4 regions of the Megasphaera sp. genome follow, and region 1 is predicted to be linked to each of the others. Evidence: riboswitches for the same ligand, from Rfam matches in the RefSeq annotation. Region 1 holds a riboswitch; each other region holds the start of a gene.
What was found. A riboswitch is a leader RNA that binds a small molecule or an ion and turns the genes downstream of it on or off. The one in region 1 is predicted to bind S-adenosylmethionine.
Positions count from the first base shown of each region.

Region 2: it holds a riboswitch for S-adenosylmethionine, as region 1 does, so the genes downstream of both, ACFWUB_RS07270 (MetQ/NlpA family ABC transporter substrate-binding protein) here and ACFWUB_RS09565 (branched-chain amino acid transport system II carrier protein) in region 1, are expected to answer to the same signal.
Region 3: it holds a riboswitch for S-adenosylmethionine, as region 1 does, so the genes downstream of both, cysK (cysteine synthase A) here and ACFWUB_RS09565 (branched-chain amino acid transport system II carrier protein) in region 1, are expected to answer to the same signal.
Region 4: it holds a riboswitch for S-adenosylmethionine, as region 1 does, so the genes downstream of both, ACFWUB_RS10825 (methionine ABC transporter ATP-binding protein) here and ACFWUB_RS09565 (branched-chain amino acid transport system II carrier protein) in region 1, are expected to answer to the same signal.

Region 1 is NZ_CP181255.1:1,984,267-1,988,477, forward strand. It holds gene ACFWUB_RS09550 (ADP-ribosylglycohydrolase family protein) at 1-85, shown strand, start outside; gene larE (ATP-dependent sacrificial sulfur transferase LarE) at 54-887, shown strand; gene nth (endonuclease III) at 889-1,521, shown strand; SAM riboswitch class I at 1,600-1,698, shown strand; gene ACFWUB_RS09565 (branched-chain amino acid transport system II carrier protein) at 1,749-3,002, shown strand; gene ACFWUB_RS09570 (aldehyde dehydrogenase family protein) at 3,145-4,211, shown strand, end outside.
Region 2 is NZ_CP181255.1:1,523,113-1,527,323, forward strand. It holds gene ACFWUB_RS07260 (AEC family transporter) at 1-386, opposite strand, end outside; gene ACFWUB_RS07265 (exonuclease domain-containing protein) at 404-1,069, opposite strand; gene ACFWUB_RS07270 (MetQ/NlpA family ABC transporter substrate-binding protein) at 1,205-2,029, opposite strand; SAM riboswitch class I at 2,119-2,217, opposite strand; gene ACFWUB_RS07275 (RNA-guided endonuclease InsQ/TnpB family protein) at 2,465-3,721, shown strand; gene ACFWUB_RS07280 (MFS transporter) at 3,959-4,211, shown strand, end outside.
Region 3 is NZ_CP181255.1:159,390-163,600, forward strand. It holds gene cysT (sulfate ABC transporter permease subunit CysT) at 1-396, opposite strand, end outside; gene ACFWUB_RS00815 (sulfate ABC transporter substrate-binding protein) at 409-1,455, opposite strand; gene cysK (cysteine synthase A) at 1,488-2,420, opposite strand; SAM riboswitch class I at 2,499-2,597, opposite strand; gene ACFWUB_RS00825 (carbon starvation protein A) at 3,165-4,211, opposite strand, start outside.
Region 4 is NZ_CP181255.1:2,280,392-2,284,602, forward strand. It holds gene ACFWUB_RS10820 (methionine ABC transporter permease) at 1-578, opposite strand, end outside; gene ACFWUB_RS10825 (methionine ABC transporter ATP-binding protein) at 559-1,602, opposite strand; SAM riboswitch class I at 1,690-1,787, opposite strand; gene ACFWUB_RS10830 (aminopeptidase) at 1,847-3,079, opposite strand; gene ACFWUB_RS10835 (MATE family efflux transporter) at 3,084-4,211, opposite strand, start outside.

The sequences.
Region 1 (4,211 bases):
GGGCGTCATTCGACAGTTCTATGAAAACTATATTGGTTCGAGGGGGAACTCTTTTGATTTCAACAGAGACAAGCAAGAAATATGAAAAACTCCAGCAGATCTTAAAGGACATGGGCAGTGTCGTCGTCGGCTTTTCCGGCGGCGTCGACAGCACCTTCCTGACCTATGCGGCTCACCAGGCTCTGGGGGACCGGGTCCTGGCCGTGACGGCCGTTTCGGCGACCCTGCCGGGCAGTGAAGCGGCTGATGCCAAGGCCATGGCCAAGGTCATCGGCGTCGAACACCGCCTGGCCCATTCGACGGAATTCGAGGACCCGGACTTCGTCCAGAATCCGCCAGATCGCTGCTATATCTGCAAGAAAATACGCTTTACGTCGCTCGTGGCCCTGGCCAAGGCCGAAGGCTATCAGTGGGTCGTCGACGGGGGGAATGTCGATGACCTCGGTGATTACCGGCCGGGTATGAAAGCCCTGCAGGAATTATCCGACGCCGTCCGCAGCCCGATGATCGAAGCAGGCCTGGCCAAGGCGAATATCCGGGCTTTGTCGAAGGAATTCGGCCTCCAGACCTGGAATAAGCAGAGCGCTGCCTGCCTGGCCAGCCGCGTCCCGTATGGCGTGGAACTGACGCCGCACCGCCTGGCTCAGATCGATGCGGCCGAAGCCGCCGTAGCGCCTTACGTCCAGGGGTCCCTGCGCGTCCGCTATCACGGCGATGTAGCCCGCATCGAAGTCGCCGTCGATGAAATCCCGTCGGTCCTGGCTCATCGGGAGGAAATCGTCCGGGCCATCAAGGATACGGGCTTTACGTACGTCACCCTCGATTTGGGCGGCTATGAAATGGGCAGCCTGAACGACGTAATCCATACTGATGAGGAAGTAAAGTGATATGGCTATTTCCAAGAAAGTAAAAGATGAAATGCTGCAGCGGTTCCAGGACCAGTACGGTATCATGAAACCGGCTCTGCACTATAATTCTCCTTTTGAATTGATGATTGCCGTCATCTTGTCGGCCCAATGTACGGATGAACGGGTCAATATCGTGACGGCCGGCATGTTCCCGGAATATAACACGCCGGAAAAGATGCTGACCCTGGGGACAGCGGGACTGGAAGAAAAGATACGGACCTGCGGCCTCTATCGCAGCAAGGCCAAGAATATCCTGGCCAACTGTGCCATCCTTTGTGAAAAATATCATGGCCAAGTGCCGCAGACTTTCGATGAGCTGGTGAAACTGCCCGGCGTCGGCCGCAAGACGGCCAATGTCCTGGTCAGTATCTTGTTCAATACGCCGGCCATTGCTGTCGATACCCACGTCTTCCGCGTGTCCAACCGTCTGCAGCTGGCCCAAGGGACGACGCCGCTGGAAGTCGAAAAGGGCCTGCAGAAGGCCATTCCCAAGGAATGGTGGAGCCGGGCCCATCATTGGCTCATCTGGCATGGCCGCCGGGTCTGCAAAGCCCGCAAGCCTTTATGCGACAACTGCTTTTTGGCTGACCTTTGTCCCAGTTGTCAGAAGTAAAACGTTAAATCAAAATAAATACATTGACAAGTCGTTAAAAATTTTATAAAATAACACCAATACAGACAAATTTCATAAGTTATATCGAGAGCAGCTGAGGGACGGGCCCGATGACGTTGCGGCAACCTGCCTAAGGTAAGGTGCCAATTCCTACAGGCTATTCCTGAAAGATATCATTATGACTGAGGCGCAGCTTGGAGGCAGCGCCTCTTTTCTTTTGGCGTATTATGTACTTATTTTCACATCATTCAATCTTGATTTTCCCGCCCCAGCTCGGTTTGAACAGCGGCAGCGATTTCCTGTCCGGCCTGGCTGGCCTGACCCTTTCGGGTATTTTTCTTCCTATCTTCACGCTCATCGTCATCGGCCTCAACGGCGACGTCCACTCCATTACTGAACGGGTAGGGAAGAATACGTATAACGTCCTCCTGGCAGCCCTCATGCTGGTCTGTACCTTCGTTTCCATTCCCCGTACGTGTGCGACGGCCATCCAGCTCGGCATCCAGGGCAACCTGCCGGCAGCACCGTTCATCCCGCTGGTCATCGCCTATTTCGTCATCAGCTTCTTCTTTGTTGCCGACCAGAACAACGTCATGGACCGCATGGGCAAATACCTGACGCCGCTCCTGGCCCTGATCCTGGTCATCGTCGCCTTCGTCGGCATCTTCAATCCCCTGGGGACACCCGTCGCTCCGGCTGTGGACCATCCCTTCGTCAATGCCTTCCTCGGCGGCTATAACACGGGCGACGTCCTGGTCAGCTTCATCATGGCAGCTGTCTTCATCAGCTCCATTTACGGCAAGGGCTATAAGACCGTCGGCCAGCGCAATAAAGTGCTCATCTACTGTGGCATCGTTTCCTTCGTCCTGCTGCTCATCATTTACGGCAGCCTGCTCTACATGGGCGCCTGCGTCAGCGGTGACTATGCGCAGAACATCGGCCGTGCGGAACTCCTGGTCGCCATCATCCAGCGCGTCGGCACGTGGGTCATGGTTCCCATGGGCATCGCCGTCGTCCTGGCCTGCCTGACGACAGCCATCGGTCAGATTGCCGCCGTTGCCGAATTCACCAGCACGGCTACGGGCAACCGCATCAGCTATAAGCAAGTCGCCGTCGCCTGCTGCATCTTGTCGGCCCTGACGGCCCTCCTCGGCGTCGACGGTATCGTCACCTACATCGGCTGGATTTTCGGCGTCTGCTATCCGCCGTGCCTGGCCCTCCTGGTCCTGGGCATCATCGGCCGCTTCATGCCCAACAACGGTGCTTACAAAGGCTCTGTCTACCTGGTCACGCTCTTCGCCCTTTTGGAATCCCTGCCGGGTCTGAGCAGCCTGGGCTTTGCTAAAGCCATCGTCGCCGCTACGCCCCTGTCCACATACGGTTTCGGCTGGATCGTCCCCTTTATCATCGGCCTCATCGGCGGCTCCATCATCGGCCATTTCGTATCCGCCTCAGAACCCGTAGAAGCCGAAGCGAAATAAGATAGTTTGTGGTATGGAGTCTGTAGGGGGCGCCACTAAAAATAGACTGCCTTTTAGGCAGTCTATTTTTTTCCCCGACTTGCATAATCAATGACTTATCTCTATAATTAAAGAATAATCTCGAGTAAAAGGGGGTAATTTCATGGATTTGAAAAAACTATATATCGATGGCCAGTGGGTTGCGCCCTTGTCTGGCCAATATATTGACGTAGAAAATCCGGCGACGAAAGAAATCTTCGCCACTGTCGCCGCGGCTGGTGCCGATGATGTCGCTGCCGCTGCCCAGGCGGCTGCCAAAGCTTTCCCGGCCTGGTCGGCTATGCCGCTGGAAGACCGCATCACCTTCATGAAGAACCTGCTGGTCCAGATGATCAGATTGGAACCGCAGTTCGTCGACGCCGTCGTCAAGGAATTAGGGGCGCCTGTAGCCTTTGCCAGGACCAACCATATTGGCTACCAGTTCGTGCGGACCCAGTCGTATATCGACTTGGCACCGGAATTGCCACTGGTCGAACATCTGTCCCAATCCGTCGTCTACCGCCGGCCTTTGGGTGTCATCGGCTGTATCACGCCGTGGAATTATCCTTTAGGGCAGATTATCCAGAAAGTCGTACCGGCCTTGCTCGTCGGGGCGACAGTCGTCCTCAAGCCGAGTCAGCACACGCCGGTGACGGCGTACTACCTGGCCGAAGCCTTTGACCAGGCCGGTTTCCCCAAAGGCGTCTTCAATCTCGTCGCCGGCCGGGGCAGCCAGGTCGGCAATGCCATCTGCGACGACCCGAATATCGCCATGGTATCCTTTACGGGGTCGACGGCAGCCGGCATCAAGGTATCTCAGCGCGCCTTAGCTTCGATGAAGCGCATCAGTATGGAACTGGGCGGCAAGTCGCCTTTCGTCCTCTTGAAGGGGGCGGACTACGAAAAGGCTATCCGCATGTGCTTCAATTCCATTTTCCTCAACAGTGGCCAGACCTGTACGGCCCTGTCGCGCCTGATCATCCCGCGGGATGACAAGGAACAGATTGAACAGCTCATGCTGAAGATACTGCCGGAATATACTATTGGCGACCCGGCTCTGGAAACGACGAAAATCGGTCCTGTCGCATCGTATGACCAGTGGCAGACCGTCGATGCCTACATCGCCAAGGGCCTGGAAGAAGGGGCGACACTTCTGGCTGGCGGCCGTCCGGATGCGCCGGACCACGGTTA
Region 2 (4,211 bases), 460 kb from region 1:
TAGGCATAGGACATTTCCCCGTAGAGAATGTAGCTGCACAGGCCGCCGAGCATCCCCGTGTTGGCCGGGATGGCGGCGATGAGGTAACTGCCTCGGTCGACGAAGGACGAGAATTTGCGCTGCCGTCCCAGCAAGAGGACGACGGCCAGCGGCAGGAGGCCGTTGAAAAAAGCGAAGAAAGGCAGGCTGAGCAAGTCCGTCCGCATGGGCAGGACCCAGAAGCTGAGCAGGGTCAGGGACGTCATGATGACGATGATGTTGAAGCGGATGAGCCAGTTCGACTGGTCCGGCGTCAGCCAGCTCCGCCTTTTGGCGACATATCCGGCAATCATGGGCAGGATGATGTCTGTGAAAATATAAACCATCCGGAGTGTCGTATCTTCCATGGCCGGATTCCCTCCCTTTACTTGCGGGCAGCGCGGAAGGCGTCGGCCAGGGAGAACGTCAGCGGTTCTGCCGGCTTGGTGGCGTCGATGATAGGCTGCATGATATCGCGGAATTCTTCTTTTTTCTTCGATAAGACGTAGAGTTTGGACGTGTTGCGGGCATCCCAGAGGGCGTCGTGCATCTGGCCGTCGAAGGTTTCTCCCAGGGTGCTGACAGCCTTGTCCAGGGAAATGACATTATCCAGGCCCAGGAGGTTGCAGTAAATCTGCTGGAAGTTCTGCCAGTGGTCGAGCATCCAGCGGACGCGGTCGTCGTGCTCGTCGATTTCTTTGAGGCGGAGTTCGCAGTCCAGCTGGCGCCAGTCATTTTCACTCCAGGCGAACATTTCGTAGGCATTGGGGCAGCCTTCGTTGCACCAGGTCAGGAAATGGTCGAAGGCCTGGCGGAAATGGGGTTTCCCGGCCAGCATTTCCATGGTGATACCTGTCAATTCCTGACAGGTCTGATTCATGGCTGTCGTATATTCGGGCAGCACATATTCCTTATACGACGAGATTTCATTCCCCTCTTCGTCTATTTTAACAGCACCGATTTCGATGATTTCCCCTTTGCAGATGCGGCGCGCTTCCTTCTGGTCCCGGCCGATAGGGTTCATCTCGAAATCGACAAATACGGCTTTCATGAGAGTGTCTCCTTTCTGAATCTGATGACAACCATTATTATACCATAAGTAAAGGGCTTGTCGCACGTGCGACAAGCCCTTTTAAGAGGATTCAGGCGGGCCGCCCTTTGGGCGGCCCCTACGAACCACTAGCCACTAAAACGCCGGCAGGATAGTTCCCTGGAAGTGTTCTTCAATGAATTTCTTGATCGGTTCAGACTGATAGATTGCCAAGACTTTCTTGTATGTTTCGTTGTTTTCGTCGCCCTGACGGACTGCCATGACGTTGGCATACGGCGAATCCTTCGATTCGACGAGGATCGAATCTTTCTGCGGGTTCAGGCCGGCCGGGATAGCGTAGTTGGTGTTGACGCAGGCCAGGTCCGTATCGTCGAGGGAGCGGGGAATCTGAGCGGCGTCGAGTTCGACGAACTGGAGGTTCTTGGGATTTTCGGTGATATCTGTTACCGAAGCGTCGACGGAGTTGCCGTTTTTCAATTTAATCAGGCCGGCCTGCTGGAGCAGGAGCAGGGCGCGGGCACCGTTGGTCGGGTCGTTCGGGATGGTGACTTTGGCGCCGTCCGTGACGTCTTTAATGTCTTTGAATTTATGGGAGTAAACGGCCATGGGCAGGATAATGGTCTTGCCGATGGAGGTAATCTTCAGGCCTTGTTTCTTGACGACGTTGTCCATGTACGGCTGATGCTGCATGGAGTTCATATCCAGGTCGCCTTCGGCCAGGGCCTTGTTCGGCTGGACGTAGTCGTTGAATTCGACGACTTTGATAGTAATGCCCTGTTTAGCTGCTTCTTTAGCGACTTCTTCCATGACTTCGGCATGAGGACCGGCAGTGACGCCCATCTTGATTTCTTTTTTGTCACCGGAAGCACCGGAATTGGAAGACGAACCGCAGCCGGCGGCAAAGAGGCACGTCGTCGTGATGAGAACGGCGGCGAAGAGTTTTTTTACTGTTGCGTTCATGTAATCATTTCCTTTCTGGATAACGGATAATAAGGGCTTGCCGGTCAAAAAGAAAAGCCGTCATACAGATGACGGCTCAATTTGCGATTCGTTCATCTGCCGGTATACACCGCTGGACTTGGCACCTATCCCGATAGGGGGTTGCCGCAGCGTCATCGGGCCATTCCCTCGACTGCTCTTGATGAAAGACAATGTATGGTTGTTGGTGTACATATTATCACCTGGAAGAGAATCTGTCAAGAAATATTGTGCTTCTTGAGGAAAATTTCTTTTTATCATAGTTTCGCCAGAAGACTCCTTCCTCTTAGGTAGGGGATGAATGGCGATGGATTTCGCAGGTTCGATGCCTGCGAAATCCACCCTATGTCATTTCTGTCTTAGCCTTTTCACTTCGTCTACGGTATAATGGTAGGTAACAGAGGAGGTGAATCCTAGATGTACTTGACGCAATCGAATGTCATCCGCGGCTTGGCGAAACAAGACTATACGATGCTCCGGGAAATGTGCCAATACAGCAATAACCTGTACAATGTAGCGGTCTATATGATTCGGCAGCATTACTTCGATACCCAGCAATTCTTGCGGTATGAAGAAAATTACCCTATCTGCAAGGAAAATGAAAACTATGGCTTGTTGCAGGCCGGTGTTGCCCAGCAGATATTGAAAATGGCCGACCGCAGTTTTCGTTCTTTTTTTGGGCTTTTGCAGAAAGTCAAGTCCGGTGACTATGGTTCAAAGGCTGTTCGCCTGCCATACTATCGTGAAAAAAGGGGCCTCTTCAGTCTCATCTTGTCGACGAACGCCATCAACATTAAGAATAGCTTCCTGACGGTACCAATGAGCCGTGAATATATGAAACGCCATCACGGCCATCGGATTCGGATTCCTGTTCCCGACAGACTGAAGGATAAGACGATTCAGGAAGTCCGCATCTGTCCCATGCATGGCGGACGGTATTTCAAGATTCAGTATTGCTACTTACAGGAACCAGAACCGGTGAAAACCTCGCCAGACCGTGTCCTGGCTGTTGACTTGGGCCTGGACAATCTGGCCGCCTGCGTTACCAATACGGGGACGTCGTTCCTCATGGACGGTCGTAAACTCAAATCTATCAACCAGTATTGGAACAAACGCAAAGCCAGACTCCAAAGCATTGCTGCCAAGCAGGGCCAGAAGACGACGAACCAGCTCTGTCAGTTAGCGAAGAAACGCAATTTCCGGATGCAGGACATCCTTCGCAAGACAGCCCGTTACATTGTTAATTTCTGCATTGACCATCAGATAGGGACCCTTGTTTGCGGTTATAATCGAGATTTCAAACGAGGACTGAAGCTGGGCAAAGTGACGAATCAGCATTTCACTCAAATCAGCCTGAGCTATCTGCGTAGTACCTTGAAACAGCTGTGTGAACGCTATGGGATAACCTATCTGGAACAGGAAGAGTCCTATACCTCTCAAGCCAGCTGCCTGGATTTGGATGATATTCCCGTATACCAGCCGGATACACCCTATACAGGAACGTTCAGCGGGAAACGAGTCCAGCGCGGCCTGTACCGCTTTGCCGATGGAAGGACGGCCAATGCCGATATCAACGGCGCCGCCAACATACTTCGTAAAAGTAAGCAGAACTTCGATTTCGAAGGACTGTGTAAGGGGCTTTTGGACAGCCCTTTGAGAATAAGGCTATCCTGATTTCAGGAGGAAACTTAAACAGCAACCTTCTCAAGAATCTCCCGCTTCTATAAGCGGGAGAGGTTCAAAATAATACCGCTCATCGGAGGCTTATGCTCGTATAGTATAAAGCCGGATAAGATGTCACTTCAGTCCTGCAGCGGAGGAAGGGCGCGTACGTAAACGCGTCTTTCGATAAAGATGCAGGACAGGGTGGTTTCTTGTCTGGCTTTTTTTAGTGTGAGGTGACAGAAATTGATGAATAAACGAGATATCCTTTGGCAGATTTATAGTGCCAAAGCCTTTTACTTCCTCGGCGGTTTCGGTTTTACGTCGTGGGCATCGCTCATTCCCTTCCTGAGGCAGCAGCTGCAGATTCAGGACGACCACCTGGGGTTCCTCTTATTGGCCGTCGGCTTAGGCGCCCTGATCATGATGATGCTGGCCGGTTCCATTGCCGGGCGCCTGGGCTGTCGCCGTTCTTTGACCATCGCCGGCCTGGCCATTGCCG
Region 3 (4,211 bases), 510 kb from region 1:
ACTTCCGAAGAAGCCCGTATCGGAATAGAGCTTGGAAAGGGTGATGCCGGCGACAGCCGTCGGCAAGGCAAAGGGCAGTTCGATGACGCCGTTCAAGAGACGTTTCCCGAAGAAATCGTAGCGGACCAGGACCCAGGCCAGGATGAAGCCAAAGACGCAGTTGACCAAAGCCGCCAGGACAGAACAGGAAATGCTGGTGATGAAGGCGTTGCGGATGCCGCTGTTGGTGATGAGCTTGGCATAGTCATTGGCCGTCAGCTGCAGGGAGTGCGCCAGGACCGACGCCAGCGGGATGAGGATGAGCAGGGACAACATGGTAAGGGTCATGCCCATGGACAGGCCGAAGCCGGGAATAATCTGATTGCGCCCGCCGGAACGGGCAAAAAAGTGTTTCATCCGGCTCCCCTCCTATGCATCGCCGTTGACGTCGGCCATGATCTTATCGAACAAGGCGTCGTCGTTGAAAAATTTAACATACGCAGCCTCCCAGCCGCCGAAATCGCTGATCTTGGTCAGCTTGACCTTGAGATCGAAGCGGTCGGCATAACGCCGGAGGATATCCGGATTAGACGGCCGGAAACCGTTCTTGGCGGCCAGTTCCTGGGCCTCATCGGAATAGAGGTAGGCCAGGTATTCATGAGCCGCCTCTTCATGACCCTTGCGCCGGGCCAGGCGGTCGACGACAGCCACGCTGGGCTGGGCCAGGATACTGATGCTGGGCACGACGAGGTCGAACTTATCGGGATATTCGCGCATCGAATAAAGCGCTTCGTTTTCCCAGGCGATAAGGACGTCACCTTGTCCGTTTTCGACAAAGGTCGTCGTCGAGCCGCGGGCGCCGGAATCCATGACCGTCACATTGCGGTACAAGTCGGTCATGAAGGCCCGGGTCTTGATTTCATTTCCCCCGAAATGGTCAAGGCCCCAGCTCCAGGCGGCCAGGAAGTTCCAGCAGGCGCCGCCGCTGCTCTTCGGGTCCGGCGTAATGACGCTCACGCCGGGCTTTACCAGGTCGTCCCAGTCGCGTATCCCTTTCGGGTTCCCCTTGCGGACCAGGAAGACGATGGTCGACGTGTACGGCGCCGAATCGTTGGCGAAATCCCCCTGCCAGCCTTCATGGATGAGGCCGGCCCTTTCGATGAGCGACACATCGTGGGCCAGGGCCAGGGTCACGACATCGGCCTTGCTGCCTTCGATGACCGACCGGGCCTGACTGCCCGATCCGCCATGGGACTGGATGATGCGGATATCCTTGCCTGTCGTCTCACGATAGTGCTGCTGGAATAATTCATTGTATTCTTTATATAACTCACGGGTTGGATCATACGAGACATTGGTCAGCGTCATCGTGCCGCCGCCCCCGGCGTCATCGCTGCGTCCGCAGCCAGCCAGGGCCCCGGCGACGGCGAGTGCCGCCGAAAAAGCCAGTATAGCTATGATGCGCTTCTTGTTCATTTTCTTTCCCCCTCTATACCGACTTAGATTCCTTACCCCTCAAATAAAGCCGTCGATAAATAGCGTTCGCCGCCATCCGGCAGGAGGACGACGATAGTCTTGCCTTCGTTTTCCGGCCGGCTGGCCAGTTCCAGGGCCGCCTGCAGCGACGCACCGGACGAAATGCCGACCAAAAGGCCGTCGGTCTTGGCGACTTCCCTGGCCCGGCCGTAGGCGTCCTCATTGGATACGTCGATCACATCATCTACGAGAGATATATCCAAAACTTTCGGGATGAACCCGGCGCCAATCCCCTGAATGGCGTGCGGGCCCGGCCGGCCGCCGTGCAGGACGGCGGAATCTTTCGGCTCGACGGCGACGATCTGGACGTCCGGCTTATGGCCTTTCAGGCCCTGGGCCGTACCGGTGATGGTGCCGCCTGTGCCGACGGACGAAATGAAGATATCTACCTTGCCGTCCGTGTCGCGCCAGATTTCTTCCGCCGTCGTCTGGCGGTGGATGGCCGGATTGGCCGGATTGTCGAACTGCTGGGGAATGAAGGCATTGCCGTAAGAATCCCTCAATTCTTCGGCTTTGCCGATGCTGCCGCGCATCCCCTCGATGCCCGGTGTCAGCACGATTTCCGCCCCCAGGGCCGACACGATCTTACGCCGTTCCAGGCTCATCGTATCGGGCATGGTCAAGATCAGGTGCAGGCCCTTCACGGCGGCGACCAGGGCCAGGCCGATGCCGGTATTGCCGCTCGTCGGTTCGATGATGACCGTATCTTTGTTGATCTTCCCCTGCCGTATCCCTTCGTCGATCATGGCTGCCGCTACGCGGTCCTTGACGCTGCCCAAGGGGTTCATGTACTCCAGCTTGGCCAGGACGCGGGCCTTGAGGCCGTGCCGAGCCTGCCAATGAGTCAGTTCCAAGAGCGGCGTGTTGCCAATCAGCTCTGTCAAATACGTTGCCACATGCTCCATGTACTCAGCTCCTTTTTGGCAAAAAGAAAAGCGCCGCCTGCTGATGCAGATGGCGCTATAAATAGACGTATGCCCATGACTTCATCTGCCAGGTTATTTCCTGCTGGAATTGGCACCTTACCTACGTAGGTTGCCGCAGCGTCATCGGGCCAGTCCCTCAGCTGCTCTGGATGAATAGGTTTCGTATTGTATTGTCCTTATGAATGGTTGTACAATACGATCATATCATACAACACATGATGGTCAAATTTTTTAAGTACCCCATGATAACATACCTCTTTGATGACTAAAATGAATAGCTTCCTATCGGAAACGTTACCAAGAGTGTACACTTTACAGAGTATATTGTCAAGGGATTTTAAGCAAAAACTTTCATATTTTACAATGTAAACGTTATACCTATGGCTTTAGATAGGAATTTAACTTTATAAATTATATTTTTTATAAGTAAAAAGGGCTTGTTGTATATACAGCAGGCCCTTTTTTGAGTTTTAAGTTTGTAGTTTTTAGTTTGCAGCAAATGGTAAAAAATTTAAAACTTTCTTCTATAAACTACAAACTCTGTACTACAAACTTTAAAGAGAAAGGAGCCTTGCATGATGGCAGAAGCCTTCGTGCGACAGGCCCTTTTAAGTGGTTAGTAGTTAGTGGCTCGTGGCTAGTAAATGGCTTTAAATTTAAAACCATTCACTAAAAACTGCAAACTGCAAACTTCGTACAGCTGACGGCTGACCGCTAACACCCTCAATGCGTCGCCGTGGGCTGGGCGTCGTGATGGGCCGTTTTGTTGTCGGCGTGGACGAGTTCTTTGCCGCAGTGGTAGACGATGGAGATGGCCAGGACCATGAGGGCGATGGCCAGGACGAACTGCAGTCCTTCGATGAGGAACGACCAGTTACCCGAGGCAATCTTGATGATCAGGGCATAAGCCGATTCGACGAGGGCTGTCATGGTAACGCAGAACATGACGACCATGGGGATGTAGAGCATGAAGCTCTTGCGGCCTGTCGTCTTGAGGAAGACCGTCAGGCAGATGAGGACCATGGCCGACAGCAGCTGGTTGGCCGAGCCGAAGAGAGGCCAGATGTTCATGTAGCCGCCTAAGCAGAGCAGGAAGCCGAAGAACAAAGTGATGACCGTAGCAAAATACTTATTGACGCAGATTTTCTGGATCGTGTTCATTTCCTGTCCTTCATCGACGCTGAACAGTTCCTGGAAGGACATACGGCCGATACGGCCGACGGCATCGAGGGTCGTCAGGGCCAGGGCCGATACGCACATGGTCATGATGCAGGCAGCTGCCGTCTGGGACAGGCCGAACATGGTGAAGAAACCAGCGACGGCGCCGGAGAAGATCTGGAACGGCGTGCCCGAAGCGACGTGGCCGTTGGAAGCGGCAGCGCAGGCGATGACCAGGGAAACGACGCCTAAGACCGATTCGACGCACATGGAACCGTAGCCGACAAAGACCGAATCCTGTTCCTTATCCAGGGTCTTCGACGACGTACCGGACGAAACGAGGCTGTGGAAGCCGGAAACGGCACCGCAGGCGATGGTGATGAACAGGATTGGGAACAAATCCTTGCCGCCGACCGAGAAGGACGTGAAGGCCGGCATATTCAGCGTCGGCTGGGCGATGAAGATACCGATGACGCCGCCGGCGATCATCATGAGCAGCAGGAAGGCGCTGATGTAGTCGCGCGGCTGTTTCAGGAGCCACATGGGCATGATGGAAGCAAAGAAAATATAAGCGAAGATGATGTACAGCCAGGTCATGCGGTCCAGGTAAAT
Region 4 (4,211 bases), 300 kb from region 1:
ATCGTCGCCAGCATGACGTCGGGACGGAATCGCTGGTAGCCATAGCGGATGGCGATGTCCCCGAGGCCGCCGCCGCCGATGGCGCCGGCCATGGCCGATGCTCCGATGAGGTTGACGATGAGGACGGTGATGTTATTGATGATCGTCGGCAAGGCTTCGGGAATGAGGACCTTGCGGATGATCTGGAACGGCGTAGCCCCCATGGATTCGGCCGCTTCGACGAGGCCGAAGTCGACGTCGCGTATGGACGTTTCGACGAGACGGCTCAGGAAGGGGATGGCGACGATGGTCAAGGGGACGCAGGCTGCCGTCGTACCGATGGACGTGCCGGCAATGAGACGCGTCAGCGGGATGATGGCGACCATGAGGATGATGAACGGGATGGAACGGATGATGTTGACGATCGTGCCAAGGATTTGATTGATGAAGCGGTTTTCCAGGATATGGCCCTTGCTGGTCGTGACCAGGGTGATACCCAGGGGAATGCCGATGATACCGCCAATGACCGTGGCGACGGCGACCATGTAGAACGTTTCTTCAATGCCTTGGAGCATTAACTTAATGATTTCTTGGGACATAACCTAAAACCTCACTTCCAATCGGTAATGTTTTGATGTACGAGAATGCCTTGGCCTGTGTTTCCATATCGCCCATGATGACGACGATGAGGTAGCCGAACGGTTCATCCTGGATGTAGTCGATGTTGCCGTAGAGGACGCTGACTTCGACGTTGAATTTGCGGACGATGTCGGCGACGACGGGGTCGCTGGTCGCAGCGCCTTTGAAGCGCAGGCGGACGAGCATGTAGCGGTCCGGCGACGGCTGGTCGGTGACACCCAGGTTCTTGATGCCTGCCGGCAGTTCCATATTGATGATGGACGTGACGAAATCTTTCATGGTCTGGGACTGAGGATTGGTGAAGATGTCGACGACGCGGCCCATTTCCTTGATGACACCGCTTTCGATGACGGCGACGCGATGGCAGATTTCCTTGACGACGGCCATTTCATGGGTGATGACGACGATAGTGATGCCCAGGCGTTTATTGATGTCCTGGAGCAGTTCCAGGATGGATTTCGTCGTCTGCGGGTCCAGGGCCGACGTGGCTTCGTCGCAGAGCAGGATTTTCGGATCGCTGGCCAGGGCACGGGCAATGCCGACGCGCTGTTTCTGGCCGCCTGAGAGCTGGGACGGATAGTTGCCGGCCCGGTCGCTGAGGCCGACCAGGTCGAGGAGGGAAGCGACTTTCTTTTCGATGACGTCTTTGGAAGCGCCGACGAGTTCCAGCGGGAAGGCAATGTTTTCGGCAACCGTACGGGATGATAAGAGATTGAAGTGCTGGAAAATCATGCCGATGTTCTTGCGTTCTGCCCGCAGCTGGGATTCATTCATCTTGGTCAAATCCTTGTCGTCGATGATGACCTGGCCGCTCGTCGGTTTTTCTAACATATTGATGCAGCGGACCAGCGTCGATTTGCCGGCACCGCTCTTGCCGATGATACCGAAGATCTCGCCGTCGTCGATGGTCAGGTTGATGCCTTTCAGGGCCTGGACCTGTGCGGCGCCGCCGTAGGTCTTGGTAATATTTTTCAGTGTAATCACAGTATCAACTCCTCAAAATAGGCGTAACTAGAGAAAGCAACCACAAAAAAAGGCCGTCATGCAGATGACGGCCGTATATACGGTTTCATTTCATCTGTCGGAATGTTCCGTTGGAATTGGCACCTTCCCGATAGGGGGTTGCCGCAGCGTCATCGGGCCAGTCCCTCAGCTGCTCTGGATGAAGGGTATATGGTTGTTGCGTCTTATAATAGCACGGATGGCCGGGATTGTCAATGGAAAATCGTTATTGCGCCCAGTCGCCATCGGTAAAGACCGGCACCGTCGTGCCGTCGGCCCTGGTCCCGGTGATGGTCAGGTCCGGCGAGCCGACCATGAAGTCGACGTGGATCATGGAGTCGTTGAGGCCGGCTGCGGCGACAGCATCTTTGTCCATATCAGCACCGCCAGCCAGGCAGGTCGGGTACGATGCGCCCAGGGCCAGGTGGCACGAGGCGTTTTCGTCGAAGAGTGTTTCATAGAAGAGGATACCCGACAGGGAAATGGGCGAATGATAGGGGATGAGGGCTACTTCGCCGAGGCGGCAGGCGCCGTCGTCGATGGCGATGAGTTTCTTCAGGACGTCTTCGCCCGTTTCGGCGGCAGCGTCGATGACTTTGCCGTCTTTGAAGGTCAGGTGGAATTTGTCGATGAGGTTGCCGTTATAGACCAGGGGCTTGGTGCTGTAGACCGTGCCGTTGACCGCATCTGCCTTGGGGGCCGAATAGATTTCTTCCGTCGGGATGTTGGCATTGAACAGCAGGTGGTCCGCCGTTTCTTCCATGCCGCCCTGCCAGATATGACCGGCCGGCAGGCCGATAGTCAGGTCCGTTCCCAGGCCGTTCGTATAGTGCAGGCTGGTGAAATGCTGGTCCGTCATCCAGGTCCGGCGCTTCTTCAATTCGGCCAGATGGGCGTCCCAATCGGCCAGGGCATCGGCACCGTCGGCACGGGACGACTGGAGGATTTGCTTCCACAAGGCTTCGTAAGCGGCGGCTTCGTCGAGGTCCGGATAGAGCAGTTTGGCCCAGACGGCACTGGGGACGGCGGCGACGAGCCACGTCGTCTTCGAGGCCATCATGCCGTCGATGTATTCCTTCAAGGCTTCATTCTGGGCTTTCTGCTGGGCAAAGATTTTATGGGTGTCGATGCCGTCCATGAGGTACGGATTCGCCGAGATGAGGCTGAGGAAGGCCGCTTTCTTATGGTAATAGTAGAGGCTGAAATCGCGGCGCCAGTCCGGCAGGGACTCGAAATACTGCAAATCTTCGTGTTCGTAGCGCAGGCGGGCCAGGTCGTCAGACCGCCAGTTGCAGACGACCTGGGCGGCGCCGGCCGTATAGGCCTCTTTCGTCAGGAGGGCGACGAAGTCGTGCGATTCGACAGGGGCATTGATGACCAGGGTCTGACCTTTCTGGAGATTCAGGCCCTTCTGCAAGAGGACGCGGGCATAAGCCGTTAATTGTTTGGTAGTTGGCATAAAATCACTCCTTAGTAGATGAGGATAGGACAGGGACTTTCCAGGCCGTATGCTTCCACAAGCGCCAGTTCAGGGCGCTGGCATTGATGGCCAGGCTGATGATGAGGCTGATCCAATAGCCATAGGGCCCGTAGGACGTGACGTGGGCCATGGCATAGCCCATAGGGATGCTGATGAGCCAGTAGGTCACGAAAGCGACGTAAGTGATGATCTTGACATCCTTATAGCCGCGCAGGATGCCCTGGACCGGCGTGCCGGCGGCGTCGAAGAAGGAAAAGGCGACGGCGTAGAAGATGAACATGCGGATGGCCCAGAACGTTTCGGCATCGCTCGTGAAGATGGCGGCGATATGATCGACAAAGTGGTAAGTCACGACGATGAGGGCGATGGCGATGGTCAAGGCCGTCATCTGGCAGAGCACGGCATACTGCCGGGCAGCGGCGTAGTTGCGGGCGCCGACTTCGTAGCCGATGACGATAGTCGCCGTCAGGCTGATGCTCCAGGGCAGGGTATAGGTCAGGGTCGAGAAACTGATGGCTGCCTGGTTGGCCGCCAGGTATAAGGTGCCGAATTCGGCCATGAGCAGGCCGACGATGGAGAACAGGCTCGTTTCGCAGAAGACGGCGATGAAGATGGGAATGCCCAACTCCAGCTGATGATGGCCATGATACCAGCTGAAAGGCCGCAGGCGGCTCCAGAGATGGTAAGAGCGGAAAGGCTCCATCCACTGCAGGACGCCCACGAAGAGCAGGAAGGACAGCCACGACGCGATGGTGATGGCATAGCCCGTACCGATACCGCCCATAGCTGGAATGGGGCCGGCGCCGAAGATGAGCAGGCGGAAGAGGATGATCGTCAGGACCAGGTTGGTCACTAAGATGGCCATGGAAACGTGGGTCTTGCCGTGGGCGTCGACGATGTAGCGCATCGTCGCCTGCAGGCAGATGGGGACCAGTCCCAGGGCCAGAGCCTTGAGGTATTCCCAGGCGATGTAGCGGACCGGTGCGTCGAGGCCCATAAAGTCGAGAAAGGGCGGCAGCAGAAAGGCGCCGGCCAGGAAAATGACGGCCGTAAAGCCCAGGCTCAAGTAGAGGCTCTGCATAATGTACGTCGGGATTTCCTCGGTCTTCTG